2 regions of the Lentzea sp. NPDC102401 genome follow, and region 2 is predicted to be linked to the other one. Evidence: riboswitches for the same ligand, from Rfam matches in the RefSeq annotation. Region 2 holds a riboswitch; the other holds the start of a gene.
The links. A riboswitch is a leader RNA that binds a small molecule or an ion and turns the genes downstream of it on or off. The one in region 2 is predicted to bind glycine.
Positions count from the first base shown of each region.

Region 1 (14,780 bases), on a different contig from region 2:
TCGCTTCGGCAGCCGGCAGAACCTTGTTCTTCAGCTCGCGGTTCTCGAAGACGGCCTCGATGATCAGGTCGCAGCCCGCGAGGTCGTCGTCGGAGTCGGTCGGCGTGATGCCTTCCAGGCCCTGAGCGCCCTTCTGGGCACCTTCGAGGCTGACGTCCTTCAGGACCACCTCGATGCCGGCCTTCGCGGACACCTCGGCGATTCCGGCGCCCATCATGCCCGCGCCCAGCACGCCGAGCTTGGCCACGCGCTGTCCCGTCGCGGACGCGCGGCCGTTGACCTCGTTGAGGTTGAACCAGAACGCCGTGATCATGTTCTTGGAGACCTGACCGGAGGCCAGTTCCACGAAGTAGCGGCCCTCGATCTGAAGCGCCGTGTCGAAGTCGACGTAGGCGCCCTCGACGGCCGTCGCCATGATCTTCTCCGGCGCCGGGTACACGCCGTGCGACTTCTTGCTCAGCACGGCGGGAGCCGCGGCGAGCAGGCCGTAACTGTTGGGGTCGCCGAACTTCAGGTCCGGCACGCCCGCGCCCTGCACGTCCCACGGCTGCGTCGGAGCCGGGTTCGCCAGGATCCACGCGCGTGCTTCGGAGATCAGCTCCTCGCGGGTGTCCACGACCTGGTGCACGATTCCGGCCTGCAGCGCGCGTTCCGGCCGCAGCTGCTTGCCCTCCATGAGCAACGGCAACGCCTTCTGCACGCCCAGCAGGCGCACCATGCGCGTGACGCCACCGCCGCCGGGCAGCAGACCGAGCGTCGCCTCTGGCAGGCCGACGCGGATGCCGTTGTCGTTCAGCACGATCCGGCGGTGCGAGGCCAGTGCGATCTCGAACCCGCCGCCGAGCGCGGTCCCGTTGATCGCCGCCACGACCGGCTTGCCGAGCTTCTCCAGCCGGCGCAGCTGCGACTTGAGCTCCTCGACGCCTTCCAGCGCCTGCGAGGCGTTCTCCGGCGTGATCGCGATCAGCACGTTGAGGTCGCCGCCCGCGAAGAACGTCTTCTTGGCGGACGTGATGATCACACCGGAGATGTCGTCGCCCTCGAGCTTCGAGACGGCGTCGCCCATCAGCTCGCGGTACTCGTCGTTCATCACGTTGGCGGAGCCGGACATGTCCATCGTCAGGGTGACGATGCCGTCCTCGCCCTTGTCGTAGTGGAACGTGCCAGAAGAGTTCGACACAGCTCAGACCCTCTCGATGATCGTCGCGATTCCCATGCCGCCGCCCACGCACAACGTGGCCAGGCCGCGGCGCAGGTCCCGGCGCTCCAGCTCGTCCAGCAGCGTGCCCAGGATCATGCAGCCGGTGGCGCCCAGCGGGTGGCCCAGCGCGATCGCGCCGCCGTTGACGTTGACCTTGTCCTCGGGGATGTCCATGTCCCGCAGGAACTTCAGCACGACCGACGAGAACGCCTCGTTGACCTCGAACAGGTCGATGTCCTCGACCGAGAGCCCCGCCTTGTCCAGCGCCTTGCGCGCGGACGGCGCCGGTCCGGTGAGCATGATCGTCGGCTCGGTGCCCACGACGGCGACCGAGACGATGCGGGCGCGCGGGGTCAGTCCGAGAGCCTTGCCCGTCGCCGCGGAGCCGATCAGCATCGCGGCGGCGCCGTCGACGATCTGCGAAGAGTTGCCCGGCGTGTGCACGTGGCTGATGCGTTCGACGGTGGGGTAGCGGTCGATCGCGACGGTGTCGTAGCCGAGGTCGCCGTGGAACTGGAAGCTGGGCTTCAACCGGCCCAGGGACTCCACGGTGGACTCGGGACGGATCGTCTCGTCCTCCTTGAGCACCACCGTGCCGTTCTGGTCGACGACCGGCACCACGGACCGCTCGAACCGGCCGTCCTTCTGCGCCTCGAACGCGCGGGCGTGCGACCGGGCGGCCCACGCGTCGACGTCCGTGCGGGAGAAGCCCTCCAGCGTCGCGATCAGGTCGGCCGACACGCCCTGCGGCACGAACGACAGGTCGAAGTTCGTCGCGGGGTCGATCGCCCACGCGCCGCCGTCCGAGCCCATCGGCACGCGCGACATCGACTCGACGCCGCCCGCCACCACCAGGTCCTCGAACCCGGACGCGACCTTGGCCGCGGCGAGGTTCACCGACTCGAGGCCCGACGCGCAGAACCGGTTGAGCTGCACCCCGGCCGGACGCTGGTCCCACCCGGCGGCCAGCACGGCGGTGCGGGCGATGTCACCGCCCTGCTCACCGAGCGGAGACACCACGCCGAACACGACGTCGTCCACCGCGGAGGTGTCGAGAGAGTTGCGTTCGGACAGCGCGCGCAGCACACCGGCGGCCAGATCGACGGGCTTCACGCTGTGCAGCGATCCGCGCTTCCCCTTGCCGCGCGGCGTGCGCACCGCGTCGAAGATCAAGGCTTCGCTCATGACACCACGCTAGGCCCGCGCGCAGGAGCTGGCCATGACCGTGAAGGGTGACCGATTAGCTCACCCGGAACTCCATGTGCTCCGGCTCTTCGACGTCGACGAAGCCCAGGCGTTCGTAGAGACGGCGAGCAGGCAGGTTGTGGTCGTACACCTGCAGCCGCACGACCTTCCAGCCTTCCTCGGCCGCCCACGCCTGCACCGTTCTGACCAGCGCCTCGCCGACGCCCCGGCCGCGGTGGGAGTCGCGCACCCACATCGAGTAGAGGTAGAGGCCCTCTGGCTGCGCGGTGGCGGCGACCAGGGCGACGGGACGGGCGTCGAGCGCCACGAGCTTCAGGCCCTCCGCCGCGCGGTCACGCCACTCGTTCTCGGTGTACGTCCGCTCGCGCGCCAGGGTGGAGCCGAACTCCTCGGGGTCGCTGGCCAGCGCGTCCAGGCGGACGTCACGCCAGAGCTCCCACTCGTCCGGCATGACCTGGTGGATCTGCATGTGAAGCAGTCTGGACGACCGGGGTGGGAATTTCGCTCAGTTTTTCGGGCCCGTGCAGGCGCGGCGGTCATGGCGTGGATCACCGCCCGGTGGTTACGTGGACCGCATGGCAGAGCGTCGATCGCGGTGGATGGACAGCGACCTGGACCAGTTGCGCCAGCTCGCCCGCACGTTCATGGAGAAGGAGGTCGCGCCGCACCAGGAACGCTTCGCCGAGCAGAAGCAGGTCGACCGCGACCTGTGGCGCAAGGCCGGTGAGCTCGGGCTGCTGTGCATCAGCATCCCCGAGGAGTACGGGGGCGGTGGCGGCACGTTCGCCCACGAGGCCGTGTTGCTGGAAGAGCAGGCACGGGCCGGCGACAGCTCGTGGGGCAACAGCGTCCACAGCGGCATCGTGGCGCACTACCTCAACTCCTACGGTTCCGAGGAGCAGAAGCAGCGCTGGCTGCCCAAGCTCGCGTCCGGCGAGTACGTCGGCGCGATCGCGATGACCGAACCCGGCGCGGGCTCCGACCTGCAGGGCATCCGGACGAAGGCGGTCAGGGACGGCGACGAGTACGTCATCAACGGCTCGAAGACGTTCATCACGAACGGCGTGCACGCCGATCTGGTGATCGTCGTGGCCAAGACCGACCCGGCCCAGGGCGCGCAGGGCATCTCGCTGCTCGTCGTGGAGAACGACATCCGGCGCGGCCGCGTGCTCGACAAGGTCGGCATGAAGGGCCAGGACACCGCCGAGCTGTTCTTCGACGACGTCCGCGTGCCCGCCTCCAACCTCCTGGGGGACGCCGAGGGGCTCGGGTTCGTCCAGCTCATGCAGCAGCTCCCGCAGGAACGGCTGATCATCGGCGTCTGCTGCATCGCGGGCATCGAGGCGGCCGTCGACGTGACGCTCAAGTACGTGAAGGAGCGCACGGCGTTCGGCAAGGAGCTGATGAAGTTCCAGAACACCCGCTTCAAGCTCGCCGAGTGCGCCACTGAAGCCGCTGTCACCAGGGCGTTCATCGACGAGTGCGTCGAGAAGCACCTCAAGGGCGAACTCGACATCCCCACGGCCGCGATGGCGAAGTGGTGGGCCAGCGACCGGTTGGGCAAGGTCGTCGACGAGTGCGTGCAGCTCTTCGGCGGCTACGGCTACATGAACGAGTACCCGATCGCGCGTGCCTGGTCCGACGCCCGCGTCCAGCGGATCTACGGCGGGACGAACGAGATCATGAAGGAAATCATCGCGAGGTCCCTGTGACCGGGCCCCTCGCAGGTCTGAAGGTCGTCGAGCTCGCGGGTCTCGCGCCCGCGCCGTTCGGTGCCATGGTGCTGGCCGACCTCGGCGCCGACGTGATCCAGGTGCACAAGCCGGGGAGCGTGCAGACGATCCCCGGCGACTTCCTCGGCCGCAACCGGCGCTCGGTCGCGATCGACACCCGCACGCCAGAGGGCGCTGAGCTGGTTCTCGGCCTGGTCGAACGCTCGGACGTGCTGATCGAGGGCTTCCGGCCGGGGGTGACCGAACGGCTGGGCATCGGGCCCGCGCAGTGCCTCGCCCGCAACCCGCGCCTTGTATATGGACGCATGACCGGGTGGGGCCAGGACGGGCCGCTCGCCGACCGCGCCGGCCACGACATCAACTACATCGCCGTCGCGGGCGCGCTGGAGCCGCTGGGACGTGCCGGGGGGCCGCCGTCGTTCCCCATCAACCTCCTGGGCGACTTCGGCGGGGGAGGGCTGCTGCTGGCGCTGGGCGTGCTCGCCGCGCTGTACGAACGGGAGCGCTCCGGACGCGGCCAGGTCGTGGACGCCGCGATGGTCGACGGGGCGGCGTTGCTGACGACGTTCCTGCACGGGATGCGGTCCGCGGGCATGTGGTCGGGCGGGCGCGGCGAGAACATGCTCGACGGTGGAGTGCCGTTCTACGACGTCTACGAGGCCGCCGACGGGCAGTACGTGGCGGTGGGCGCGCTGGAGGAGCGGTTCTACGCCGACCTGGTGCGCGTGCTCGGCCTGGAGGACGCGCCCTCGCGCAACGATCCGGCGAACTGGCCTGAGCTGCGGGAGCGCATCGCGGCGGCGGTGAAGACCCGGCCGCGGGACGAGTGGGCGGACCTCGCGCGGGACACGGATGCCTGCCTGGCTCCGGTGCTGACCCCCGCCGAAGCGGCGCGGCATCCGTACAACGAGGCGCGTGCCGCGTTCGTGGACGTGTCCGGTGCTCCGCACCCGGCGCCGGCACCTCGGTTCGACCGGACTCCCGCGGCGGTTCCGACGGCCCCGGTTCCCGTCGGGGTGAACACCGGGGAAGTGCTTGCCGACATGGGTGTGGCGGACGGCCGAATTATGGAACTGCGGCGGTCTGGAGTAATTGGATGAATGCTCGGGTGCGCATTAATAGCGCCACGAAGGCGTGACGGTGCGTGATGGGGTGAGTTCGGCATCCGGGTGAGCCCCGGTGCAACAGTCTCTCTTCCAAGCTGTGGGATGCGAGGGAGTCCGTGTTCACCTCGTGCCCAGGACATCGGCGCTGTTGAGGCCTGTCTTTAGCCGCCATTCGGGTGACGTTGGCCGCCCTGCAGGCGTGCGTCCCTGGTGGATCCTGGGACGAGTTGGGCGTGGTCGTTGTTCATCGCAAGGGTGAATGAGGGACCATGACGGGTGACACGGGCGGTCCGCCGCCTGACCGGTGAACCACACGGACGGAGAGGTACCTGTGAACCTCAAGAAGGTGCTAGTGCTGGCGGGCGTCGCGCTGGTGCTGTTCCTCCTGATCACCCGGCCAGAAGAGTCCGCTTCGGCGGTCCAGACGGCTCTCGGCTGGCTGCGGGACGGCGCGGAGTCGATCATCACCTTCGTCAGGAGCCTCTTCGGCACGGCCACCCCTCTCAACTAGTGACGTTCGGTGATCCTCGGCCGTCTGCGTTGAGCCGGATGGGTGGAATGAGGCCAATCACGCACTGGTAACGGGTGTTCTGGGGATTCAGGGTCTGGCGATTGTCAGACCTACCGAATACCTTCCGCTGCAATGGCCGATCCCCGACCGACGAGGAGGCACATATGGTCGAGGACTCCGGGGTCCACGAGCTGTTGCAGCAGTGGGCGGCTGAACGGTCTGACGACGCAGAGATGCAGGAGGTGAACCGGATCAAGAACGCGTGGCTCGCGGAGGCTCCCCCCTCGGCGCCAGGCATCCCCGTGCAGCGGGGAGGCAGGAGCGGGTCGCGTGGCTTGGTCAAGGTCGACTCGGCGGATCCGGCCTACGTGGCCGCGATGCGCAAGCGGGCGCCGGAGGCACCCGAGGCACTGCTCGCCGCCGCGGCGAGCTACTGGCAGCTGGTGGGCGACGTCGCCGAAGCCGAGCAGTGGTGGGACGCGGGCATCAGCCCGTTGGACCAGCGCGCGCTCGACTACCGCGCGGCCGGCCTGTCTCCTGCCGATCTCGGGAGGCGCCTGGGACCGATGACGGTTCTCCAGCACCTTCGCCGCGGTTCTGCCGCAGCCTGGTGCGTTGCTCGTCTGCAGAGGCAGCGCCGGGACGGCGTGGCGTAAGTAGGAACGGGCTGCCGGAGGCGGCAGCCCTACGTCAGCGGTGCGGCGCGCTCGCGGAGCGCGCTCGCCAAAGCTGACTTCGGAGTGTTTTTCGCCGGGGGCGGCCCCCAGACCCCCGGAAGGGCTCCCCAAGTCCCCGGGGCCCCCGCAAGGGCTCCCGGACTCCCGGGACAACTCCCCAGTAGTGTGGAGGTCGTGCGCGGCCTCCTTACCCCCCAACGAGTGCTGATCGCGTTCGCCTGTCTGGCGGCGTTGGTCGCCTGTTGCGGACTCGCGTGGTGGCAGTGGCAGCGCTTCGAGTCCGCCAGCGGCACGTTCCAGAATCTCGGATACGTGCTCCAGTGGCCGCTCTTCGGCCTCTTCCCCCTCTTCATGGTGTGGCGGTTCCGTCGTTTGGCGCGCCAGAACCGTGAGGCGGATCTCGCACCCGAGCCGGTTGCGGCCGCCCCGAAGCCGATGGCTACCGTTGACGCCGTCAAACCCGCGCCTGTCGAGCACTTCGACGACGAAGAAGACGCGGAGCTCGCGGCCTACAACCGCATGCTCGCGAACCTCAACGCGCGGGACGGTCGTTGAGCGAAGGCGGGCAGATGAAGGGTGCGTTGACCCGGTTCAGGGTCATGGCTTACGTGGTCGGAGTCTTCCTGCTGCTCCTGGTCGTGGCCATGGTGCTCAAGTACGCCGCGGACATGGGCGGCGCGATGAAGGTCGTCGGCCCGATCCACGGCTTCCTCTACGCCATCTACCTGGTGATTTCCGTCGACCTGGCGCTCAAGCTCCGCTGGTCGATCAAGGGCACCCTGCTGGTGCTGCTCGCCGGCACGGTCCCGTTCCTGTCGTTCTGGGCGGAGCGCAAGGTGGTCGAGAAGACGGCGCAGGGCGTGCCGCTGTGACGTTTGGCCTGCTAGCGTCTGGGGCTACCAACTGAACACGGCCGTCGATGTCGCGCGGAAGAGACCCCTCCAGCAGGGGCGCCGAAGGAGCAATCCCTCCCCGGAATCTCTCAGGCACAGGTACCGCGCGACGAAGGCAACTCTGGAAAGCAGGCTGCTCGGCAGCCTCGCCCACGGTGCAAGCCACCTCGGTGGTGAAGCTCTCAGGCTCATGACAGAGGGGGAGGCTCGCTCTAGTGAGGAGTCTCCGATGGACCGTGTCATTCTTCTGATGCCTCAGCCGGCCGCGTCCGGCTCTTCGGCGCACCCTGGAGGAGCGTTCTGATGTCCCGCCTCACGCCTCTGAACGCCGAGCACGAGCAGCTCGGCGCGATGTTCACCGACTTCGCGGGCTGGCGGATGCCGCTGCGCTACTCGTCCGAGCTCGCCGAGCACCACGCGGTGCGCACCACCGCGGGCCTGTTCGACCTCACGCACATGGGTGAGATCGTCCTGACCGGACCGCAGGCGGGCGAGGCCCTCGACCACGCGCTGGTCGGCCACATCTCCGCGCTGGCCGTCGGCAAGGCCCGCTACACGATGATCACCCAGGCCGACGGCGGCGTGCTGGACGACCTGATCGCGTACCGCCTGGGCGACCAGGAGTTCATGGTCGTCGCGAACGCTTCCAACGCTCTGGTCGTCGCCGAGGCCCTCGTCGAGCGCGCCGCCGGTTTCGACACCGTCGTCACGGACAGGTCGACCGACTACGCGTTGATCGCGATCCAGGGCCCGAAGTCGGTCGAGATCCTGTCCGGCCTGACCGAGACGGATCTGGCGTCAGTCAAGTACTACGCCTCGTACCCTTCCACCGTGGCCGGTGTCGACGCGTTGCTCGCGCGCACGGGCTACACGGGTGAGGAGGGCTTCGAGCTCTTCGTCGCGCCCGCCGACGCGCCGGCCGTCTGGGCCGCGCTGCTGTCCGCCGGCGAGGCGCACGAGCTCAAGCCGTGCGGTCTCGGTTGCCGCGACACGTTGCGTCTCGAAGCCGGAATGCCCTTGTACGGCAACGAGCTCACGACGTCGCTGACGCCGTACAACGCGAACCTGGGCCGGGTCGTGAAGCTCGACAAGCCCGGCGACTTCGTGGGCCGCGACGCGCTGGCCAAGGTCGCCGAGTCCGGGGTGGACTCGGTCCTGGTCGGACTGAAGACCCCCGAGCGCCGTGCCCCGCGCCACGGTTACGCGGTGCTCAACGGTGACGAGGTCGTGGGCGAGGTGACGTCGGGCGCGCTGTCCCCGACCCTCGGCTACTCCGTCGCCATGGCCTACGTGACCAAGGCCAGTGCCGAGCCGGGCACCCAGTTGCTGGTCGACGTCCGCGGCAAGAAGCAGCCGGTCGAGGTCGTCGCACTTCCGTTCTACAAGCGCGCCAAGTAGGGAGATTCTCCAGATGTCCGACCAGTTCAACGCTTCCCTCGCGGAGTACGACCCCGAGGTCGCCGAAGCCGTTGCGGCCGAGTTGGCGCGCCAGCAGGGCACTCTCGAGATGATCGCCTCGGAGAACTTCACGCCCGTCTCGGTGCTGCAGGCCCAGGGCTCCGTCCTCACCAACAAGTACGCCGAGGGCTACCCCGGCCGTCGCTACTACGGCGGCTGCGAGCACGTGGACGTCGTCGAGCGTCTCGCCATCGAGCGCATCAAGTCGCTCTTCGGCGCGGGCTTCGCGAACGTCCAGCCGCACTCGGGCGCGCAGGCCAACGCGGCCGCGATGTTCGCGCTGCTCCAGCCCGGCGACACGATCCTGGGCCTGGACCTCGCGCACGGCGGTCACCTGACGCACGGCATGCGCATCAACTTCTCCGGCAAGCTCTACAACGTCGTGCCGTACCACGTCGCGGACTCCGACGGCCGCGTCGACATGGCCGAGGTCGAGCGCCTTGCGACCGAGCACCGCCCGAAGCTGATCGTCGCCGGCTGGTCCGCGTACCCGCGCCAGCTGGACTTCGCCGAGTTCCGCCGCATCGCGGACTCGGTCGAGGCCTACCTGATGGTCGACATGGCGCACTTCGCCGGCCTCGTCGCCGCCGACCTGCACCCGTCGCCCGTGCCGCACGCGCACGTCACGACGACCACGACCCACAAGACCCTCGGCGGTCCCCGTGGTGGCGTGATCCTGTCGAACGACGCCGACATCGCGAAGAAGATCAACTCGGCGGTGTTCCCCGGCCAGCAGGGCGGTCCGCTGGAGCACGTCATCGCGGCGAAGGCCGTGGCGTTCAAGCACGCCGCCTCGCCGGAGTTCGCCGACCGTCAGCGTCGCACGCTGGAAGGTTCGCGGATCCTGGCCGAGCGGCTGTCGCAGGCGGACGTCGCCGCGGCCGGCGTGAAGGTGCTGACCGGGGGCACCGACGTGCACCTGGTGCTGGTCGACCTGGTGAACTCCGAGCTGGACGGCAAGCAGGCCGAGGACGTGCTGCACCAGATCGGCATCACGGTCAACCGCAACGCCGTTCCCAACGACCCGCGTCCGCCGATGGTGACGTCCGGTCTGCGGATCGGTACGCCGGCGCTCGCCACCCGCGGGTTCGGCGAGGTGGACTTCACCGAGGTCGCCGACGTGATCGCGGAGGCCCTGAAGCCGGGCGCGGCGATCGACGAACTGCGTGCGCGCGTTGAGGTTCTGGCGGCGAAGCACCCGCTGTACTCCACGCTCTGATCCGAGAAACCGAAGGGGCGCCACCGGAGATTCGGTGGCGCCCCTTCGGCTTTGATGACCCTGGAGCGAAACGACGGGAACCCCGGCCCCTTCCCCAGGGCCGGGGTTTCACCGTGTCAGGGTGATGTGTGTCTCAGATGGACCGTCCTAACGGGATGCTGTGGGGTTACGCGGCCGGCGCCGTCACACCAGGCGGGAGGCACTCGACGTTGCGCTTGCCGTTGGGCTGGATCACGAACCACGTGCCGCCGATGCCCTGGCCGGCCCACTTGCCCGGCGCCGGGTCCTTCGAATACGTGTAGAGAGCCCAGCCGTCGATGGCGACCTGCTTCTTGCCGTCAGCGCGGGTGATCAGCGAGACCAGCTTCGAGTCGACGCCTTCCAGCTGCGGGATCGTGTCCGAGATCATCGGCGGCCACGTCACGGCGCACTGGTCGTTGCAGTTGGACTTGCCTTCAGGCTTCGGGACGTCCTTGTCGAAGCGGTAAAGGGTGCGGCCATCGCCGTCCTGGACGACCTGGCCCATCTTGTCCACGCTCTTGCCGACCAGCCTCAACGTGCTGACCGGGGCTGCTGCGGGGGGCTGCGCCGCAGGGGGCTGCGCGGCCGGAACTTCCGGGGCCTGCTGCTGAACTGGGGCTTCGGGGGCCTGTGCGGGCTCCTGGAGTACCGGGGGCTGACCCACGTCGCCGTAGTCACCGAGGACGCCCAGATCGGTTTCGGTTTGTGCCACCGGCTTGGAGTTCGTGCCACTGCCAGTGGCGCTCCAGACACCCAGACCCAGCACAACTGCCAGTCCCGCGGCGAGCCCGATGGCAATGCGGTTACGTCGGATCACACTCATGTCCTCCTCGTCCATCCGTTCGCTCTATCCAGGCCATACGGCCGGGGTTGCGTCTCGGTTCAGAAACGAACCGAACCTCGTCCTGTCTCGAACGTCTGGCGGAGCCAGGTCACGCAGGAGGTGCAGGGTGGTCGTCGCAGGTCAGCTGGCGGGAATGGCCGAAAGGGTGCTGGGCGCGCCGTTGCCAATCGGATTTCGCGCCTGGGACGGAAGTGTGGCCGGGCCGCAGGACGGCACGGTGCTCGTGATCCGCTCCCGCGACGCGTTGCGGAGGCTCGTCTGGAGTCCGAACGAGCTGGGGCTCGCCCGCGCGTACGTGAGCGGGGAGCTCGATGTGGAGGGTGATCTCGCGACCGGTCTCTCCCAGATCTGGGGGCTCGTCCGGCGGGGAGTGACCCGGCGGCCCCGGCTCTCGGAGGTCGCGAAACTCGCATTGCGACTGAAGGTGCTGGGGCCGAACCCGGACGCGCCGAAGGAGGAGGCACGGCTGCGGGGCGCGCTGCACACGAAGAGCCGCGACCGTGATGCCATTTCGCATCACTACGATCTGAGCAACGACTTCTACCGGCTCGTGCTCGATCCGAGCATGGCCTACTCGTGTGCGTACTTCACGTCCGAGGACGAGTCGGTCGCTCAGGCGCAGCACAACAAGCTGGACCTCGTGTGCCGCAAACTCGACCTGCGGCCGGGCATGCGCCTGCTCGACGTCGGCTGCGGATGGGGTTCGATGATCATCCACGCCGCGAAGCACTACGGCGTGCACGCGACCGGAGTGACGATCTCCGCTCAGCAGCGCGCGCACATCCTCGGCCGCATCGAGGCCGAGGGTCTGACCGGTCGCGTCGAGGTGCGGTTGCAGGACTACCGCGAGGTGAGCGGCGAACCGTTCGACGCGATCTCCACGATCGAGATGGGCGAGCACGTCGGCGAGAGCAACTACCCCGAGTACGCCTCGACGCTGTACCGGTTGCTCAAGCCGGAGGGGCGCCTGCTGCTGCAGCAGATGTCGCGCGGCCACAACGCACCCGGTGGCGGGGCGTTCATCGAGTCGTACGTGGCGCCGGACATGCACATGCGCCCGGTCAGTGCCACTACCGGCTTCCTCGAAGGCGCCGGCCTGGAGATCCGCGATGTGCACGCGTTGCGCGAGCACTACGTTTGGACCGTGCGGGCATGGGCGCAGACGCTCGAAGAGCGGTGGGACGAGGTCGTCGCCCTGGTCGGCGAAGGACAGGCGCGGGTCTGGCGGCTGTACCTCGCGGGCGGCGCGCTGACGTTCGAGGAGGGCAGGATGGGCGTGGACCAGATCCTCGCGGTGCGCAGGAGCGAGAACGGCCGCAGCGGCATGCCGCGAGTGCGTCGTGAGCTGGTGGCCCGATGAGCTTCCTGATCAGCTTCGTCGTGGTCTTGTTGTTGCTCAGCGGCCTGTTCCTGTACGCGGACTCCCGCAAGCGCTACGACCTGATCGACTCCGTGTGGGGCCCGGGATTCGCCGTGATCGCGGTGATCACGCTCCTGTTCGCGGAGGGCGAACCGACTCGGCAGTGGGTGGTCACCGCGCTCACCGTGGTGTGGGGAGTACGCCTGGGCGTGCACATCCACTCCCGCAACCGGGGCAAGGACGAGGACCCGCGCTACCAGGACATCCTGAGGCGTGCCAAGGGAAATCCGCGCCTGCGGATGTACCGCGTCTACCTGCTCCAGGCCGTGCTGATGTGGATCGTGTCGCTGCCGGTCCAGGCCGCACAGCATCTTTCGGCCCCTTTCGGGGTGCTGGATTGGGTGGGCGCTGGCGTGTGGACGGTCGGCTTCGTCTTCGAGGCCGTCGGTGACTGGCAGCTCTCCCGGTTCCGTGCGGACCCGGCGAACAAGGGCGCCGTGATGGACCGCGGATTGTGGCGCTACACAAGGCATCCGAACTACTTCGGCGACTCGGTCGTGTGGTGGGGCCTGTACCTGTTCGCACTGCACTCGTGGCTCGGCGCGCTCACGATCATCGGCCCGGTGATCATGACGTGGCTGCTTGCGAAGGGCAGCGGCAAACCGTTGCTGGAGAAGGACATCGTGTCGCGCCGGCCCGGCTACGCCGAGTACGTGCGGCGCACCAGCGGCTTCTTCCCGTTGCCTCCCAAGAGCAAGGTGGGCTAGGCGGCACGGCGTTCGGCCGCGCTGGGCGGGCATTCCGCTCGGCGCGGTCGGCGTCAGGCTCGCGGCGCACTGCTAGTGCGCCCCGTGCTCCGCGCCACTGACCCGCACCCGCCACCCGTTCGCGTCTCGCACCGTCCGCCCGCAACCCTCGCCACCGTGGCGCGGACAGGAGGCCGCGGCGCACGCCCGGCCATGACGCTCACAACCCCCACCCGATCTGTATCGCACCAGGCAGTGCACGTCACAGCCCCAGTGCGGCACGCGTGCGCGGGTTAGTGTTGGTGGGTGGGCAACGACATCTCCTTCCCGCGCCAACAGGCGCGCACCCAGCGGTTCACCGTCGGAGCACCGAGGACCTTCGCGGTGTCAGCGGACGGCGAACGTGTCTTCTTCCTGCGCCCGGCCACGGCCACCAGCCGTGCGAACGGGCTCTGGGAGCTGAACACGTCCACCGGCGTCGAACGGCTGCTCGCCGACCCGGCGACGCTGCTGTCCGATCCGGAGGATCTGCCCGCGGAGGAGAAGGCACGCCGCGAGCGCACGCGTGAGTCCGGTGCGGGCATCGTCGGCTACGCGCTCTCCCGGGACGCCTCGGTGGCCTCGTTCGCGCTGTCCGGGCGTCTGTTCGTGGCCGACCTGACGGACGGCGCCGTTCGTGAACTGCCGACGCGCGGTGGCGTCATCGATCCGCGCGTCGACCCGACGGGCCGGCGCGTGGCGTACGTCACGCACGGCACTCTGCGGGCGGTCGAGCTGTCCTCGGGCGAGGACTACGCCGTCGCCGAGCCGGACGGCGAGGACGTGACGTTCGGCCTGGCCGAGTTCATCGCGGCCGAGGAGATGTCGCGCTACCGCGGCTACTGGTGGGAGCCGAACGGCGACCGCCTCATCGTCGCGCGCGTGAACAACGCCGAGGTGCGGCGCTGGTACATCGCCGACCCGGCGAACCCCGCCACCGCGGCCACCGAGATCGCCTACCCGGCGGCGGGCACGGCCAACGCCGCGGTGTCGCTGCACGTCGTGTCGCTGGACAGCACCTTCGTGCCGGTCCTGCTCGACTTCGACTACCTCAACGACGTGCACTGGTCGTCCGGCGGCGCTCCGCTGATCACCACGCAGACCCGCGACCAGCGCACCCGCAGGATCTACACGCTGGCCCCCGAGACCGGCGCCGTCACCGAACTCGCGGCCGAGACCGACCCGACGTGGCTCGAGGTCACCGACGGCGCTCCCGCCTGGACGCCGGACGGCCGGCTCGTGCGGATCGTGGAAGAGGGCGACGAGTACGCGCTCCGGGTGGGCGACGACGTCCTGACCTCCGGCCTCCAGGTGCGCCGGGTGCTCGACATCGCCGACGACTCGATCCTGGTCACCGCCTCGGCCGACGACCCGACGCAGGTGCACGTCTACTCCGTCGGCGAGACCGTCGAGCGACTGTCCTCTGAGGACGGTGTGCACTCCGCGGTTCGAGGCGGCAGAACGGTTGTCCTCGTATCGGCCACTTTGGACACTTTCGGCGCGCGGGCGCGAGTCGGCGACCACGTGATCGAGTCGTGGGCGGACACGCCGGTCCTCAAGGCGTCCCCGCGCATGCTGACCCTCGGCGAACGCTCCCTCCGCGCCGCCCTGCTGCTGCCCACCGGCCACGTTCCCGGCACCAAGCTCCCGGTGCTGATGGACCCGTACGGCGGCCCGCACGCCCAGCGCGTCATCTCGGCCCAGAACGCCTTCCTGGCCTCGCAGTGGCTGGCGGACCAGGGTTTCGCGGTCATCGTCGCCGACGG
Region 1 covers NZ_JBIWKS010000004.1:230,410-245,189, reverse strand. Annotated here, with positions in the region: gene ACIRG5_RS16225 (3-hydroxyacyl-CoA dehydrogenase NAD-binding domain-containing protein) at 1-1,117, opposite strand, end outside; gene ACIRG5_RS16220 (acetyl-CoA C-acetyltransferase) at 1,184-2,386, opposite strand; gene ACIRG5_RS16215 (GNAT family N-acetyltransferase) at 2,442-2,876, opposite strand; gene ACIRG5_RS16210 (acyl-CoA dehydrogenase family protein) at 2,983-4,119, shown strand; gene ACIRG5_RS16205 (CaiB/BaiF CoA transferase family protein) at 4,116-5,240, shown strand; gene ACIRG5_RS16200 (hypothetical protein) at 5,578-5,757, shown strand; gene ACIRG5_RS16195 (transcriptional regulator) at 5,922-6,413, shown strand; gene ACIRG5_RS16190 (hypothetical protein) at 6,636-6,989, shown strand; gene ACIRG5_RS16185 (DUF3817 domain-containing protein) at 7,004-7,306, shown strand; glycine riboswitch at 7,352-7,442, shown strand; glycine riboswitch at 7,443-7,534, shown strand; gene gcvT (glycine cleavage system aminomethyltransferase GcvT) at 7,631-8,725, shown strand; gene glyA (serine hydroxymethyltransferase) at 8,739-10,004, shown strand; gene ACIRG5_RS16170 (hypothetical protein) at 10,171-10,848, opposite strand; gene ACIRG5_RS16165 (class I SAM-dependent methyltransferase) at 11,003-12,229, shown strand; gene ACIRG5_RS16160 (DUF1295 domain-containing protein) at 12,226-12,996, shown strand; gene ACIRG5_RS16155 (prolyl oligopeptidase family serine peptidase) at 13,282-14,780, shown strand, end outside.
Region 1: it holds a riboswitch for glycine, as region 2 does, so the genes downstream of both, gcvT (glycine cleavage system aminomethyltransferase GcvT) here and gcvH (glycine cleavage system protein GcvH) in region 2, are expected to answer to the same signal.

Region 2 (14,780 bases):
CTCAACGAGATCTACGTCGGCCACCCGAGCCACCAGACCAGCCGCTACCGCATCCACACCGAACGCCAGGCCTCGTCCGGCATCCTGATCGGCAGCGGCACCGGAGCAACGGGCTGGTGCAGCTCAGCCCACCGCGAACGAAAGAGCCGACTCACCCTCCCCACCCCGACCGAGCGCAAGCTCGTCTGGTTCGTCAGGGAGGCCTGGCCCTCGCCCAGCACCGGCATCACCCACACCGAAGGCGAGATCACCGACGCGCCACTCGACATCGAGGTCGAGTCCGACGGCCTGGTGGCGTTCGGCGACGGCATCGAGAGCGACGCGCTACGACTGGGCTGGGGCCAGCGGCTGAGCATCGGACTCGCCGCCCGCCGGCTCCGCCTCGTGCGCTGACCCGATCACCAACAGACAAACCCCGGACAACACCGCACCGCAGATCAGGTACACGGCGATGGCCCAGGTTCCGGTGCGCAGCAACGACTGCGCCACCAACGGCGCCAGCCCGCCACCCAGCACGGCACCGAGCTGGAAGCTCAACGCCACCCCGCTGTACCGCACCCGAGTCCGGAACAGCTCGGCGAAGTAGGCGGCCGACGGCCCGAACAACGCAGCCGATCCGACGAACCCGAGCACCATCGCGAACGTGAACCAGCCCGAGTCCGTGAGCCAGAACAACGGAAACGCGAACGCGGCCTGGAAGATCGCCCCGCCGAACATCACCGGCAGCCGCCCGACGCGGTCGGACAACAGCGCGAACGCGGGCACAGCGACAACCTGCGCGACAGACCCCACCACGGTGGCGATCAGCAGATCGTCCGCGGAGATCTTCAACGCCGTCCGCCCGTACCCGATCATGAAGACGCTCAGCACGTAGATGAAGATCGTGAAGCCGAGGTTCACCCCGGCGCCCAGCAACACCACGCGCCACCGGTCGCGCAGCACCTCGGCGATCGGCAGCCGCGACTTCTCTACGCGCGCGAACTGCGGCGACTCCGACACGCGCAGCCGGATGTAGAGGCCGATCCCGACCAGCACGATCGAGAACAGGAACGGCAACCTCCAGCCCCAGCTCAGGAAGTCCGGCCCGGAAGCCTTCGAGGACAGGTACATCGCCAGGTTCGCCAGCACGAGCCCGACCGGCGACCCGATGAACACCCAGCTGCCGTACCAGCCCCACCGCCCCGGCGGCGCGTGCTCGACGGCCATCAACGACGCGCCACCCTGCTCGCCGCCCATGAAGAACCCCTGGACGAGCCTCAGCAGAACCAGCAGCAGTGGCGCGAAGATGCCGACCTGGGCGTAGGTCGGCAGCAGTCCGATCAACGCCGTCGACACACCGGTGACCGAAAGGGTGATCACGAGCATCGAGCGGCGGCCGATCCGGTCGCCGAGGTGCCCGATCACCGCGCCGCCGAGCGGCCGGGCGAAGAAGCCCGCGCCGAACGTTGCGAACGCGAGCAGCACACCGACGCGCGAGTCGAACTGAGGGAAGAAGATCTTGTCGAACACGAGCGCCGAGGCCGTGCCGTAGAGCAGGAAGTCGTACAGCTCGATCGTGTTACCGACCGCCGATGCCACAGCTACTTTGCGTACCCCCGTCATCGTTCCAGCCTGGTCGAGGGATTGACACTGCGCAATGGTCCGGTCACCCTTCGTCCTACGTTCCTACTCTTCAGTAACGAGGTAGCAATGACGCGCCGAGTGACTGTTGTCTCCCTGCTCACGGCCCTGATCGCGGCATTGCTGGCCCCGCACGCCAGCGCCGCCCCGAAGTACCGGAACTACGTCTCGCTCGGAGATTCGTTCGTCTCCGGACCGTTCATCCCCCTGCAGCGGCTCGACCCGCTGAGCTGCTTCAAGTCCACTCAGAACTACCCGTCCGTGCTCGCGAAGAAGCTCGGCGTCGCCAACTTCACCGACATCTCCTGCGGTGGCGCGCAGACCAAGGACATGGCGGGCGTCCAGAGCGGCATCCCCGGTCAGTCCGCGCCGCAGTTCTCCGCCCTCAAAGCCGATACGGACCTCGTCACGGTGTCCATCGGCGGCAACGACATCGGCTTCTCCGACATCATCCTGACCTGCGCAGGCAAGAGCCTGGCCGACCCGCACGGCGCTCCCTGCAAGGCGACCTACGGCGACTCGCTCGGTCAGCGCGTCGACGCCACCTCCGCCAAGGTGGCCGCCGTGCTCGCGGGCATCAGGCAACGCAGCCCGAAGGCCAGGATCGTGGTCGTCGGCTACCTGCGGATCCTGCCGCCGTCGGGTGGCTGCTGGCCGATCGTGCCGATCTCCAGCGGCGACGTGCCGTACCTCGACAACGTCCAGCAGCAGCTCAACGGAATGCTGGGCGCACAGGCGAAAGCAGCCGGCGCCACTTTCGTGAACCCCTACGACATCAGCACCGGTCGCGATACGTGTGCGGCACCGTGGGACAAGTGGGTCGAGGGCATCATCCCGACGAGCCTCGCGTTCCCGGTTCACCCGAACGCCAAGGGCATGGCTGCGGTGGGTAGTCAGGTGGCGGCCGCTCTCGCCGGGACGGAACTGACCGGCGTCTAGTTGCACGTACTTTCGGCGGTTTACACGATCTGGTGTTACCGCTCGGTTGAATGGAATTCCGGGTCCTTGCCGCGCCAGAGTGGTGGCATGGCAAGGACCCGACTTCTGTTTGCCTGTCTCGCGCTCGCCGCACCGCTCGTCCCCGCGACGGCTCAGGCGGCACCCCTGACAGCGCCTCTCCTCCCCGCATCCGGCCTGGTGCTGTCGGTGCAACCGGAGATGGGCACACTCAGCACCACGCAGCTGAACTGCGAACCCGCAGGCGGACTGCACAAGAACGCCGAAACGGCGTGCGAAGAGCTCCTGCCCGTCGAAGGCGACTTCCGCAGAATGGACGCGGCCGACGCGCTCTGCACGATGGAGCTGAACCCGGTGAAGGCGACGTTGCGCGGCAAGTGGCGCACCAAGAGGGTCGACTTCCAGCAGGTGTTCTCGAACCCGTGCGTGATGCGCGCGTACACCGGCAAGGTCTTCGACTTCTAAAGAACCGCGTTCGCCGGTGCTCCAGCGCACCGCCGTCGTGCTGGAACACCGGCGACGCACTAACCAGGAAGCCCCCACGACGGAACCGGTGATCCGCCCACCGGTCCTACCCTCAAATCGGGCTTGTCTCCGTTGCGGTGGATGACAGCCTCCTCACCGCGCCGCAGGTCGATGCGCAGATCTCCGTTGGCCAGCACCGAGAACCGCTTCGGCCGACCACGCGAATCACGCACGACCGGATCCTTGATGTCCGTGCGCACAACGCAAGGCGCGCCGGCCTCGCTGCGCAGCCTGATCCACCGCGTGACGCCGTTCTGCCGTGACGCGGAGAGCAGGAACGCACCCTGCGTCCGGAAGTCGTCGAGCGAGATGTCCGGCCACGGCACCGCGGGGAAGACCCGGATCACGCCACCCCAGCTCTGACAGAGCATGTCGTACATCGACTGCACCGCGCTCAACGGCGTTTCGATGACCGGACCGGACTCCTGGTACATCGTGTTCGGCTTGATGTACCGGCGCATCAGCTCACCGAGGTAGAAGTCGGCCTTGTCGCCGCGCAACATCTGCGCGCTGATCGACGCCGCTCCCGTGAACGTGTAGCCCTGCAACGCTCCTTCGAAGCTGATCCAGTGGTTCAGCGAAGTCTCGATGAGCTGACGACTGGCGGTGTCCTCCCAAGTCACCTCGTACAGCGGATAGATCTGCAGCAGGTGCGAGTAGTGCCGGTGCGACTTCGCGAACGGCACCCCAGCGCCGATCATGTATCCGTTGGCGTCCACCGGGTACGGCGTGAGGTTGGCGAGCGTGTCCTGCCACCTCGGGACCAACGGATCGTCGACGCGCAAGGACTTCGCGGACTCCAGCAACGTCCGGCAGCCCCACCGGATCAGCGCCAGGTCGTAGGTGCAGTCCGGCGCGTTCACGCCGTACTCGGGCGAGAACGTGATCGGCAGGTGCCACTTCCCGTCCGAGCCCTTCGTCAGGAAGTGGAAGTAGTAGTTGATCGCCCTGCGCAGCAACGGGAACAGCACGCCCCGCAGCACGCGGTCGTCCATCGTGTGCCGGTAGGTGAGCCAGACGTTGTGCAGCGTCCAGGTCAGGTTGCCGACCTCGGGCGTCGGCACGTCCTTGCCGGGAACGCCCACGCCGTAACCGGAGTTGCCGATGCCCGCGCCGTTGTTCAGCACGGTGTCGGTGGTGCGCGGGATGCCGGCGGAGTCGTGCCGGTACTCGGCCGGCACCTGCTCCACCAGCGCGTCGCGATACCTGTCGACGGAGTAGGTGACGGCGTCGAACTCGACGTGGTTGGAGCCGTGGATCAGCCAGTACTCCAGCTGCACGTTCAGGTTCCACCACGTGTTGGGCCACGGCGTGTTCTCGAGCCACGGCCCGCAGGTCGCGATCGCGGGCGCCTCCTTCCGCGCCGCCGAAGCGAACTTGTAGAGCTGGATCCAGTAGAACGCCTGCAACCGCTTGTCCGGAATGGACAGAAAGCTCCTGCGGTAGAAGTCGTGCCACCACAAACGATGTTCGACGGCGAGCCCGTCGATCGAGCCGCACTGGACGTTCGCGATCGCCTTGCGCACCGCCGTTTTCGCCGGATGTGACCACGCGACGCTGGTGAAGAGCGTCCGCCGGGTGCCACGGGTGACCTCGTGCCACGCCGTCACGTGCTCGCCGCCCGCGTTCAACGGCTGCACGGCCAGCTGCACGTCACCGGCGCTGGTCAGCTGCACGGGTGGGTTGTCGGTGAATCCGGCGGGTGGCTGGCGGCCCCACTTCGGGTCGGTGCGCGGGCTGATCGCCTTGAGCGGGTGGAAGACCCACCTGAACGCGCGTTCGCCCTCGCTGGCCTGGACGTCGATCGCGTAGAGGTCGCGCCGGGTGTGGATGAGGGCGCGCACCCGAAGACTTCCGGCGGCCGTGGTGATCGTGCCGGTCAGTTCGGCGTTCCAGAGGTCCAGCCGCAGGTCGACGCCGGTGATCGCGCCGACGGGTTCCAGCGTGAAGTAGCCGATGGGCAGCCGGGCGAGGCCGAACAGCGCCCCGAACTCCGGCCGGTGGTCCTGCACCTGGGAGTGCTGGACGTTGAACCTGACGGCGTTGGCACCTGGTTCGGCGTAGATGCCGGAGCCGAGGTAGCCGTTGCCGAGGAACGGGCCCTCGAACCAGGTCGTGGGCATCTTCTTCCAGATGAGATCGGATGACCCGATGAAGTCCTTCCAGCTAAACGCATCACCCGCGAACGCACTCCCAGAGAGCAGCGCACTACCCGCCACCCCTGCTAGAGCGCCTCCGATCACTGTGCGCCGGTTGAGTTCGACCACTGCCGAGCACCTCACTTCGCTGTGCGGTCAGGTCAACGCTGGCGGCGATTCATCGGATCTTTCGTGACGCCCACGGTCTCAGTCAAGAGGCCCTAGGCTTCGATCATGGGGGACTTCCTCGTCTACACGATCGGCTTCCCGATCACGTTCCTGCTGCTGGTCATGGGCATGGCCCTGGCCGCGCGGCGCATCCTCGGCCTGCGCATCGGCCTGATCCGCACGGCGCTGGCGTGCCTGATGGCGATCTCGATCGCGTCGAGCGCCTTCGGAGAGACCACCGCGGAGCCCTCTGCCGGGCTGGTGACGCTCCAACTGGGGCTGTCGCTCCTCGCGGTGATCGGCCTGCTGGCGTTCGCGGAGATCATCGTGCCGACCGGCTCGATCCCGCCGCCCACCGAGTGGTGGGGCATGGCGCGGCGCCGGATCGCACGAACCCGGCGGTACTCGCGGATCACCGCCATCGCGTTCCGGCACGGCCTGGGGCCCTACCTGCGCGGCCGCGAACGCACCTCCACGGGGCTCGCGCGGTCGCTGCGACTCGCGTTGCAGGACGCCGGCGTGACGTTCGTGAAGCTCGGGCAGGTGCTGTCGACGCGCGCCGACCTGTTGCCGCAGGACTTCGTCGACGAACTGAGCCTGCTGCAGGACAAGGTGCCGGCGGCGAAGTGGGAGCAGGTCAGGGCGGTGCTCGACGCCGAGGTCGGGCTCGACGCGTTCCTGGAGGTCGATCCCGAACCGCTGGCCGCGGCCTCGATCGCGCAGGTGCACCGGGCCGTGCTGAAGTCCGGCGCCGAGGTGGTCGTGAAGGTGCAACGCCCGGACGTCCGGGCGACGGCCGAGGGCGACCTGGACATCGTCGCCCGCCTCGCCGAGACGCTGCAACGCACGCGGTGGGGTGCCGCGCTGGGCGTCCGCGACCTGGCGGCGGGCTTCGCGGCGGCGTTGCGCGAGGAGCTCGACTTCAAGATCGAGGCACGCAACATCACGGCCGTGGCGGCGGCGTCGGACTCGTCGGTAGGACTGCCTCACGTCCACCTGTCGACGTCCAGGGTGCTCGTCATGGACCGGCTCGACGGCGTGCCGTTGCGCGGCGCCTCGGAGGACGTGGGGCTCGCACGGACGCTGCTGCGGTTCGTGCTGCGCCAGGTGATGCTGGACGGCGTCTTCCACGCCGACCCGCACCCCGGCAACGTGCTGCTGCTCGCCGACGGACGCCTCGGCCTGCTCGACTTCGGCTCGGTCGGGCGGATCGACTCGGCGCTGCGCTCGGCGTTGCAACGGCTGCTGCTCGCCATCGACCGCAGCGACCCGGCAAGCCTCACCGACGCGTTGCTGGAGCTGACCTCACGGCCGGAGGACATCGACGAGCAACGACTGGAACGCGCGCTCGGCCAGTTCATGGCCCGGCACCTCGGCGCGGGCATGCGGCCGGACGTGGAGATGTTCGGCGACCTGTTCCTGATCGTGTCGCGGTTCGGGCTTGCCGTCCCGCCGGAGATCGCGGCGGTGTTCCGGGCCCTGGCGACGCTGGAGGGCACGCTGGCGGTGCTCGCGCCGGACTTCAACATCGTGGTGGAGTCGCGGTCGTTCGCCGCCGAGCAGATCTCCGAACGGCTCACGCCGGAGTCGGTGAAGCGGACCATGACCGAGGAACTGCAGGCCGTGCTGCCGATGCTGCGCCGGTTGCCGCGGCGGATCGACCGGATCACCGGGGCGATGGAGCAGGGCCGGCTGAGCATGTCGATGAGGCTGTTCGCGGACGAACGCGACCGGTCGTTCGTCACCGGCCTGCTGCACCAGGTCATGCTGACCGTGCTGGGTGCGACCGCGGGTGTGATGGCGGTGCTGCTGCTCGGGGCGTCCGGCGGACCCGAGGTCGCGGCGGACATCGGGCTGTACCAGGTGTTCGGCTACAACCTGCTGATCATCAGCGTGCTGCTGGGTCTGCGCGTCGTCGTCACGGTGTTCCGACCACGACCTTAGAACTGCCTGCGATACACCGAGACGTCGTCACGCCACACGCCGAACTGGTCGGGAGCGGACTGGACGATCGTCATCTCGTTGAGGTGCCCGAGGATCCGCCACGAGCGCGCAACCGCTTGCGCACCCGCATAGGCGATCGTGCAGAACCGTCTGGGTTCCACGACCGTGCGCACGCGGTCGACCTTGCCGACACTCATCGGCGTGTCGTGCCACAGGTCCAATGTGTACCCGGTGCGGATGGGATCACCGGACCCCAGCACGCCCTCGATGCTCACGATCAGCCGCTCGCCCTCCAGCCGCAGGTCGTGGTGACCGCTGCGGGGAGGATTGCCGCCCGTGTACGCGGAGCGTGCCGGGTCGAGCACCCAGTGCCCCAGAAAAGGCACGAGATCGTCACTCATGTGTGTCCCTTCGCGGAACCTGCGCCACTGGCGGATTGTCCGGCGGATCGACGTGGGCGACCATCACCCGATGAGTTATGAGACGGGCGTTCGGTGGAAGTGGATACCGGCCGTCGTGCTCGGCTTCGTCCTGCTGAGCTGGATCGTGTTCGAGGCACTGGACCTCATCGACTTCGAAGGGGTCGTGTCGTGGGTGCGCGGCATCGACCCGCTGTGGGCGGCGGCGGCGATCTTCGCCCTGCTCGTCGTGGACGTGCTGCTGCCGGTGCCGTCCACTCCGCTCATCGTGCTGGCGGGAACGGCACTCGGCCTGCCCGTCGGGCTGGCACTCGCGGTCGTCGGATCCCTGGGTTCCTCTGCCGCAGGGTACGCCCTGGGCCGGTTCGCGGGCCCGTGGCTGGTGCGCCGGGTGGTGACCATCGAGGAGCTGACCGAAATGCGGCGATGGGGCCGTCAGTTCGGTCCCTGGTTCTTCGGAGTGGCGCGCGGTATTCCGATGATGGCGGAGACGGTGTCGGTCTCGGCGGGGGTGTCCAGGGTGTCGTTCCGCCAGTTCATGTCGTTCACCCTCATCGGCACCATCCCCATTTGCGCCGCCTACGTGTTCGCGGGATCGAAGGCCGACACGGTCGAGCAGATCGTGATGATCAGCGCCGTCGGATTCCTGCTGACGGTCGGCCTCTTCTACCTGCTGCGCCGGCTCGTGAAGGCGGCGCCTTAGGAAAACCCTTTGCGCGGCGTGGTTGTATGAGTGTGCGCCCGGTGCGCAGCGGAGGGTTACTTCCGGTGATTACTCAGGTTCGACTCCTGAGGCCGGTTTCGGCCGGTCTCGCTCACCTCGGTGGGCACGTCACCCTCCGCGATTTGATCTCGGGCGTCCAACAACTCCACATCTGCCGGAATTAAATCGCTGGCGCGATGTGGTTGCATATAAATCGCACCCGGTGCGAAGTCCACGGTTACTTCACTCGACATGAAACCCGACCGTGGGCGCGTTTGATCTCGGGAGCACACAACTTCACACGTGTCCGGTGCGAAGCAGAGGGTTACTTCCACTGTTAATGGGCGGGTTGCGGGTTCGAGTCCCGCCAGACGGGAAACCGGCTGTAGCTCAACTGGCAGAGCAGCTACGTACCTTCCGCGACTTTGATCTCGGACACGTGTTGGGTTTGTGGGCTCCCTTTGTTTTTCCGAGGGGGAAAGAGCCGATGGCGAAGTTCAACATCTTCCGCGCACGTCCGGCGGGCACCAGCCCGGTCGCCACGGCGCCGGAACCGACCCGCCGCACCTACGAGGGTGGCGACGGCTACGCCCGTGACGCGAAGTCCGAGCTGTTCCTGCTCGCCGTGTCGAACATGGGCGGCGGCGAGGACACCTTCTACGAGTCCGGCGGTCAGCGCGACAACCGCTTCGCCCAGCTCGTCCACGAGACCGCTCTGGCGGATCCCGAGTGGACCGCGCGCCTGCTCGCGTGGCTGCGCGGCGAGGCGAACATGCGCACGGCGTCGCTCGTCGGCGCGGCCGAGTTCGTGCTCGCACGGCTCGTGGCCGAGTCCGACGTCGGCGTGACCAACCGCGCCGTCGTGGACTCCGTGCTGCAGCGCGCCGACGAGCCGGGCGAACTCCTGGCCTACTGGACCGGCACGAACGGCCGGCGCGTGCCGAAGCCGATCAAGCGCGGCATCGCCGACGCCGTCGGGCGCCTGTACAACGAGCGCGCGGTCCTCAAGTGGGACAGCGACGCCCGTGGCTTCCGGATGGCCGACGTGCTGAACCTCGCCCACCCCTCGCCCGCCGCTCCGTGGCAGGGCGCGCTCTTCCAGTACGTGCTGGACCGCCGCCGTTCCGCGGAGGCGGACGTTCCCGCCGAGCTGCGCGTGATCGCGGCACGGCGTGAGCTGATGGCGTGGCCGGTCGAGCAGCGCCGTTCGCTGTTCTCCCGTCCCGACGCGGTCGACGTGCTGCGTCAGGCGGGGATGACGTGGGAGTCCGTGGCCGGATGGCTGCAGGGACCGCTGACCCGTGAGGTGTGGGAGGCACTGGCGCCGTCGATGGGTTACATGGCTCTTTTGCGCAACCTCAGGAACTTCGACGAGGCCGGCATGTCCGACGAGGCAGCGGCGGCTGTCGCGGCACGTCTGGCCGACCCGGGCCAGGTCGCGCGTTCACGGCAGTTCCCGTTCCGCTTCCTGTCCGCGTACGAGGCGGCTCCGAGCCTGCGCTGGGGCCACGCCCTGGACCGGGCGCTGCAGGCGTCGCTGGAGAACCTGCCTGCCCTGCCGGGCCGGTCGCTGATCCTCGTCGACACCTCGGCGTCGATGACCGGCGGCACGATTTCGGCTCGTTCGAAGGTCACCCCGGCCAAGGCCGCGGCGGTGTTCGGCGTCGCACTGGGCGCGAAGGGCGAGCAGGTCGACGTCGTCGGGTTCGCCGACGGCACGTTCCGGCACGACATCGCGCGGGGCGCTTCGGTGATCCGCGAGGTCGACCGGTTCCTCAAGCGGATCGGCGAGGTCGGGCACGGCACGGACATCGTCGGGTCGTTGAAGCGCACCTACAAGGGGCACGACCGCGTGTTCATCATCTCGGACATGCAGACGATGTCCGGGTACTACGGGCAGGGCGTCTCGGACGTCGTGCCGCGGCACGTGCCGATCTACGGCTTCAACCTCGGTGGCTACCGGAACGCCGCGTACGCCACCGGCACGGCTCATCGCCACGAGTTCGGCGGCCTGACGGACGCGACTTTCCGCATGGTCCCCTTGTTCGAAGCAGGTCAGAACGCCACCTGGCCGTTCTGAGGCGTGAGAGCTCTCCTGACGCGGAGAGTTCTCACACTTACTTTCAGTTAGCGTTTTGACCAGGTATGATGCCGCTATGGACTACAACGTGTTCGCGAAAGCGTGCCCGTCGCGTCCCACGCTGGAGCACATCACCGGCAGGTGGGGCAGCCTGACGCTGACCGCGCTCGCCGACGGGCAACTGCGCTTCAACGAGCTGCGCCGCCGCGTCGACGGGGTCAGCGAGAAGATGCTGTCCCAGACGTTGCAGGCGCTGGAGCGCGACGGTCTCGTGCACCGGGAAGCCCAGAACACGAACCCGCCGCGCGTCGACTACAGCCTCACGCCGCTGGGCCGCGACACGGCCGAGCGGTTGCTGTCGTTGATCCAGTTGCTGGAGGGCCGCATGCCAGAGGTGCTCGAGGCGCAGAAGGCGTACGACGCCAGGTAATCCGCTTGTCCCGGCTGCTTAATCTGACTGCATGAACGGCTGTTGCGCTGCTGGAACCAAGCCGAGCTGGATCAGCTCGACGGGGATCCGGCGCTGGTTCCTGACGACCTCCTGCGGAAGTTCGCGAGGGAGGTCTTCGACCACTTCGACGAGGACGAGTACGAACTCGCCTGGCGCCGGTTCGCGCCCAGGATCGTCGGCATGCTGGACCACACCCCCGAGAGCTGGCTCACCCAAGGCCTGACGTGGGCAGGGCTGTCCCGCTGGCCGGAGAACGAGCAGATCGCGCTGCGATCGCTGCTCACCGAGACCGTCGTCCGCGCCGCCGGCGACGAGGAGCGCTGGCCGGAGGTCGCCGAGCTGATCTGGGCCGCGGCCCAGATGGATCAGGACGTGACCCCGTGGCTGCGCGTCATCGACGACCTTCCCCCGGTGGTCGTCGCGGAGCTCGCCCGGGAGTGGTCCTACGACTTCCTGTCCGGCAGCGGGCGGTCCGCCTCCAGCTGGGATCTCTGGCCAGAGCCCGGCGGCCCGATCCGGGAGTGGCTGCTCACCGCCGCACTGCGCGCCCGTCTGTCCGAAATGGACGGCGAGAGCGCGCAGTGGGCGGTGTACCAGATCGACATGCTGGCGGAGGTCAGCACTCGATGACGTTCACGGCGAGTCCGCCGCGAGCTGTCTCCTTGTACTTCACCGACATGTCCTTGCCCGTGTCCCGCATGGTCTTGATGACCTTGTCGAGCGACACGAAGTGCGAGCCGTCGCCGCGCAAAGCCATGCGCACGGCCGTGATGGCCTTGATGGACGCGACGGCGTTGCGTTCGATGCACGGGATCTGCACCAGGCCGCCGATCGGGTCGCACGTCAGGCCGAGGTTGTGCTCCATGGCGATCTCGGCGGCGTTCTCGACCTGTTCGGGGGTGCCGCCGAGCACCTCGGCGAGACCGCCCGCGGCCATCGAGCAGGCCGAGCCGACCTCGCCCTGGCAGCCGACCTCGGCGCCGGAGATGGACGCGTTCTCCTTGAACAGCACGCCGATCGCGCCTGCCGTCAGCAGGAAGCGGACCACGCCGTCGTCGGAGGCTCCCGGCACGAACTTCGTGTAGTAGTGCAGGACCGCCGGGACGATGCCGGCCGCGCCGTTGGTCGGTGCGGTGACGACACGGCCGCCCGCCGCGTTCTCCTCGTTGACCGCCAGCGCGAAGAGCGTCACCCAGTCCATGACCCGCAACGGGTCGGTGACGAAGTGCTCCTTCTCCAGCGTCCTGCGCATCTCGGCGGCGCGGCGGCGGACCTTCAAACCGCCGGGCAGGACGCCGTGCTCGTTGCAGCCGCGTTCGACGCACTCCTGCATCACGTGCCAGATGCGCAGAAGTCCTTGGCGCACCTCGGCTTCGGTGCGCCACGACAGCTCGTTGGCCATCATGATCTCGCTGATCGACAGGCCGGTCTCGCGGCAGCGCGCGAGCAGTTGGTCGCCGGTCAGGAACGGGTGAGCCAACGGCGTCGAGTCGAGCTTGATCCGGTCGGTGCCCGACGCGTTCTCGTCGACGACGAAACCGCCGCCGATCGAGTAGTAGACGGCGTGCTCGACCGACTTGCCGCCCGCGAACGCCTCGAAGCTCATCCCGTTGGGGTGCAACGGGAGTGACTTGCGGCGGTGCATGACGAGGTCGCGGTCGTGCACGAAGTCGATCTCGTGCGCGCCGCCGAGCCTGAGCCGTTTGGCGGAGACGATCTCCTCGACGCGGGCGGCCGCGACGGTGGGATCGACTTCTTCGGGATGGTTGCCTTCGAGGCCCAGGAACACGGCCTTGGGGCTGCCGTGGCCGTGGCCGGTCGCACCGAGCGAGCCGAACAGCTCGACGTGCACGCGGTCCACTTCGGACACACGTGCGCCGAGCTTCTCGACGAACATCGCGGCCGCGCGCATCGGACCGACCGTGTGTGAACTGGACGGTCCGATGCCGACGGAGAACAGGTCGAAAACGCTGATCGCCACTGATCAGTCCCTCGTGGTGGTGGAGCGGTCAGTCAGACTTGGTGAGCTCGGCGTACTTCGCCGAGGTGAGGAGGTTCTCGGCCGACTCGACGCGGACCTTGAACAGCCAGCCGGCGCCGTACGGGTCGTTGTTCACGATCGCCGGGTCGTCCACGACGGCGCTGTTGACCTCGATCACCTCACCGGTGACGGGCGAGAACAGGTCGCTGACGGACTTGGTGGACTCCAGCTCGCCGCAGACCGCGTTGGTGACGACCTTGGCACCGACCTCTGGCAGCTGGACGAAGACGATGTCGCCGAGCGCATCAGCGGCGTACTCGGTGATTCCGCAGGTCAGCGGGTCCTGGGTGCCCGGCGTCCAGTCGACCCACTCGTGCTCGGCGGTGTAGAGCAGGTTCTCGGGGAACTCCACGGCGCGACTCCTCTGGCTGTGACGGGTCAGGAAACTTGCGCCCCCTCCGCCGTGCAGAGTTGCCTACCCCGAGCGGTCTTGCTGCCTGAGAGTGTGCGGGAGCTTGCCCCTTCGGCGCCCCGACCGGTTCGTCGAGGTCTCTCCCACTCGGGTTCTGACGCTTGCGCGCCGCGGCCGGTGTTCAGTTCTCGGCGCGAACGCTATGTGCGGCCCCCGCCGAGTGTCAACGCAGGACGGTCGAGCGGAACGCGAACGAGGCTCAGGTCGCTCTGTCCTAGATGAACAACCAGGGGGGTACCGGATAGTGCGATCCGCACAGTGACATGACCTTCCGACTGGCCCACATTATGAGATGTCGGCCCACCGAACGGAGGAGTCATCGTGCGGATCGCAGTTCCTCGCGAGATCAAGAACCACGAGTACCGCGTCGCTCTCACGCCTGCCGGTGCGCACGAACTGACCAGCCGCGGCCACGACGTGTACGTCGAGCAGGGCGCCGGTCTCGGTTCCGCGATCACCGACGAGGAGTACCTCGCCGCGGGCGCCAAGATCCTCCCGACCGCCGACGACGTGTGGGCGGAAGGTGACCTGGTTCTCAAGGTCAAGGAGCCGATCGCCGAGGAGTACCCCCGTCTCCGCGCCGGTCAGACCCTCTTCACGTACCTGCACCTCGCCGCCGACCGGCCGCTGACCGAGGCGCTGCTGGCGTCCGGCACCACGGCCATCGCCTACGAGACCGTGCAACTGCCGAACCGCTCGCTGCCGCTGCTCGCCCCGATGTCCGAGGTCGCGGGCAGGCTGGCCCCGCAGGTCGGCGCGTTCAGCCTGATGAAGCCCTCCGGTGGCCGCGGCGTGCTGCCCGGCGGCGTCCCCGGTGTCGCCCCGGCCCGCGTGGTCGTGATCGGCGGCGGCGTGGCCGGCGTCAACGCCGCCACCATCGCCGTCGGCATGGGCGCGGACGTGCAGATCCTCGACACCAACGTCGACCGCCTGCGTCAGATCGACGCCCAGTTCCAGGGCCGGCTGCGCACGCTCGCCTCGAACTCGTTCGCCATCGAGCAGGCCGTCCGCGAGGCCGACCTGGTCATCGGCGCCGTGCTCGTCCCCGGTGCCGCCGCCCCGAAGCTCGTCTCGAACGCGCTGGTCGCGGACATGAAGCCGGGCTCGGTGCTCGTCGACATCGCCATCGACCAGGGCGGTTGCTTCGAGGACTCCCGCGCCACCACGCACGCCGAGCCGACCTACGAGGTCCACAACTCGGTGTTCTACTGCGTGGCGAACATGCCGGGTGCCGTCCCGCGCACGTCGACCTACGCGCTGACGAACGTGACGCTGCCGTACGCGGTCGCGCTGGCCGACAAGGGCTGGGAGAAGGCGCTCAA
Region 2 covers NZ_JBIWKS010000010.1:318,214-332,993, forward strand. Annotated here, with positions in the region: gene ACIRG5_RS31935 (hypothetical protein) at 1-393, shown strand, start outside; gene ACIRG5_RS31940 (MFS transporter) at 325-1,602, opposite strand; gene ACIRG5_RS31945 (SGNH/GDSL hydrolase family protein) at 1,690-2,559, shown strand; gene ACIRG5_RS31950 (SSI family serine proteinase inhibitor) at 2,647-3,042, shown strand; gene ACIRG5_RS31955 (glycosyl hydrolase family 95 catalytic domain-containing protein) at 3,102-5,225, opposite strand; gene ACIRG5_RS31960 (ABC1 kinase family protein) at 5,475-7,352, shown strand; gene ACIRG5_RS31965 (hypothetical protein) at 7,349-7,753, opposite strand; gene ACIRG5_RS31970 (TVP38/TMEM64 family protein) at 7,824-8,474, shown strand; gene ACIRG5_RS31975 (TROVE domain-containing protein) at 8,962-10,554, shown strand; gene ACIRG5_RS31980 (winged helix-turn-helix transcriptional regulator) at 10,631-10,984, shown strand; gene ACIRG5_RS31985 (hypothetical protein) at 11,027-11,635, shown strand; gene ACIRG5_RS31990 (L-serine ammonia-lyase) at 11,622-12,986, opposite strand; gene gcvH (glycine cleavage system protein GcvH) at 13,015-13,398, opposite strand; glycine riboswitch at 13,462-13,554, opposite strand; gene ald (alanine dehydrogenase) at 13,780-14,780, shown strand, end outside.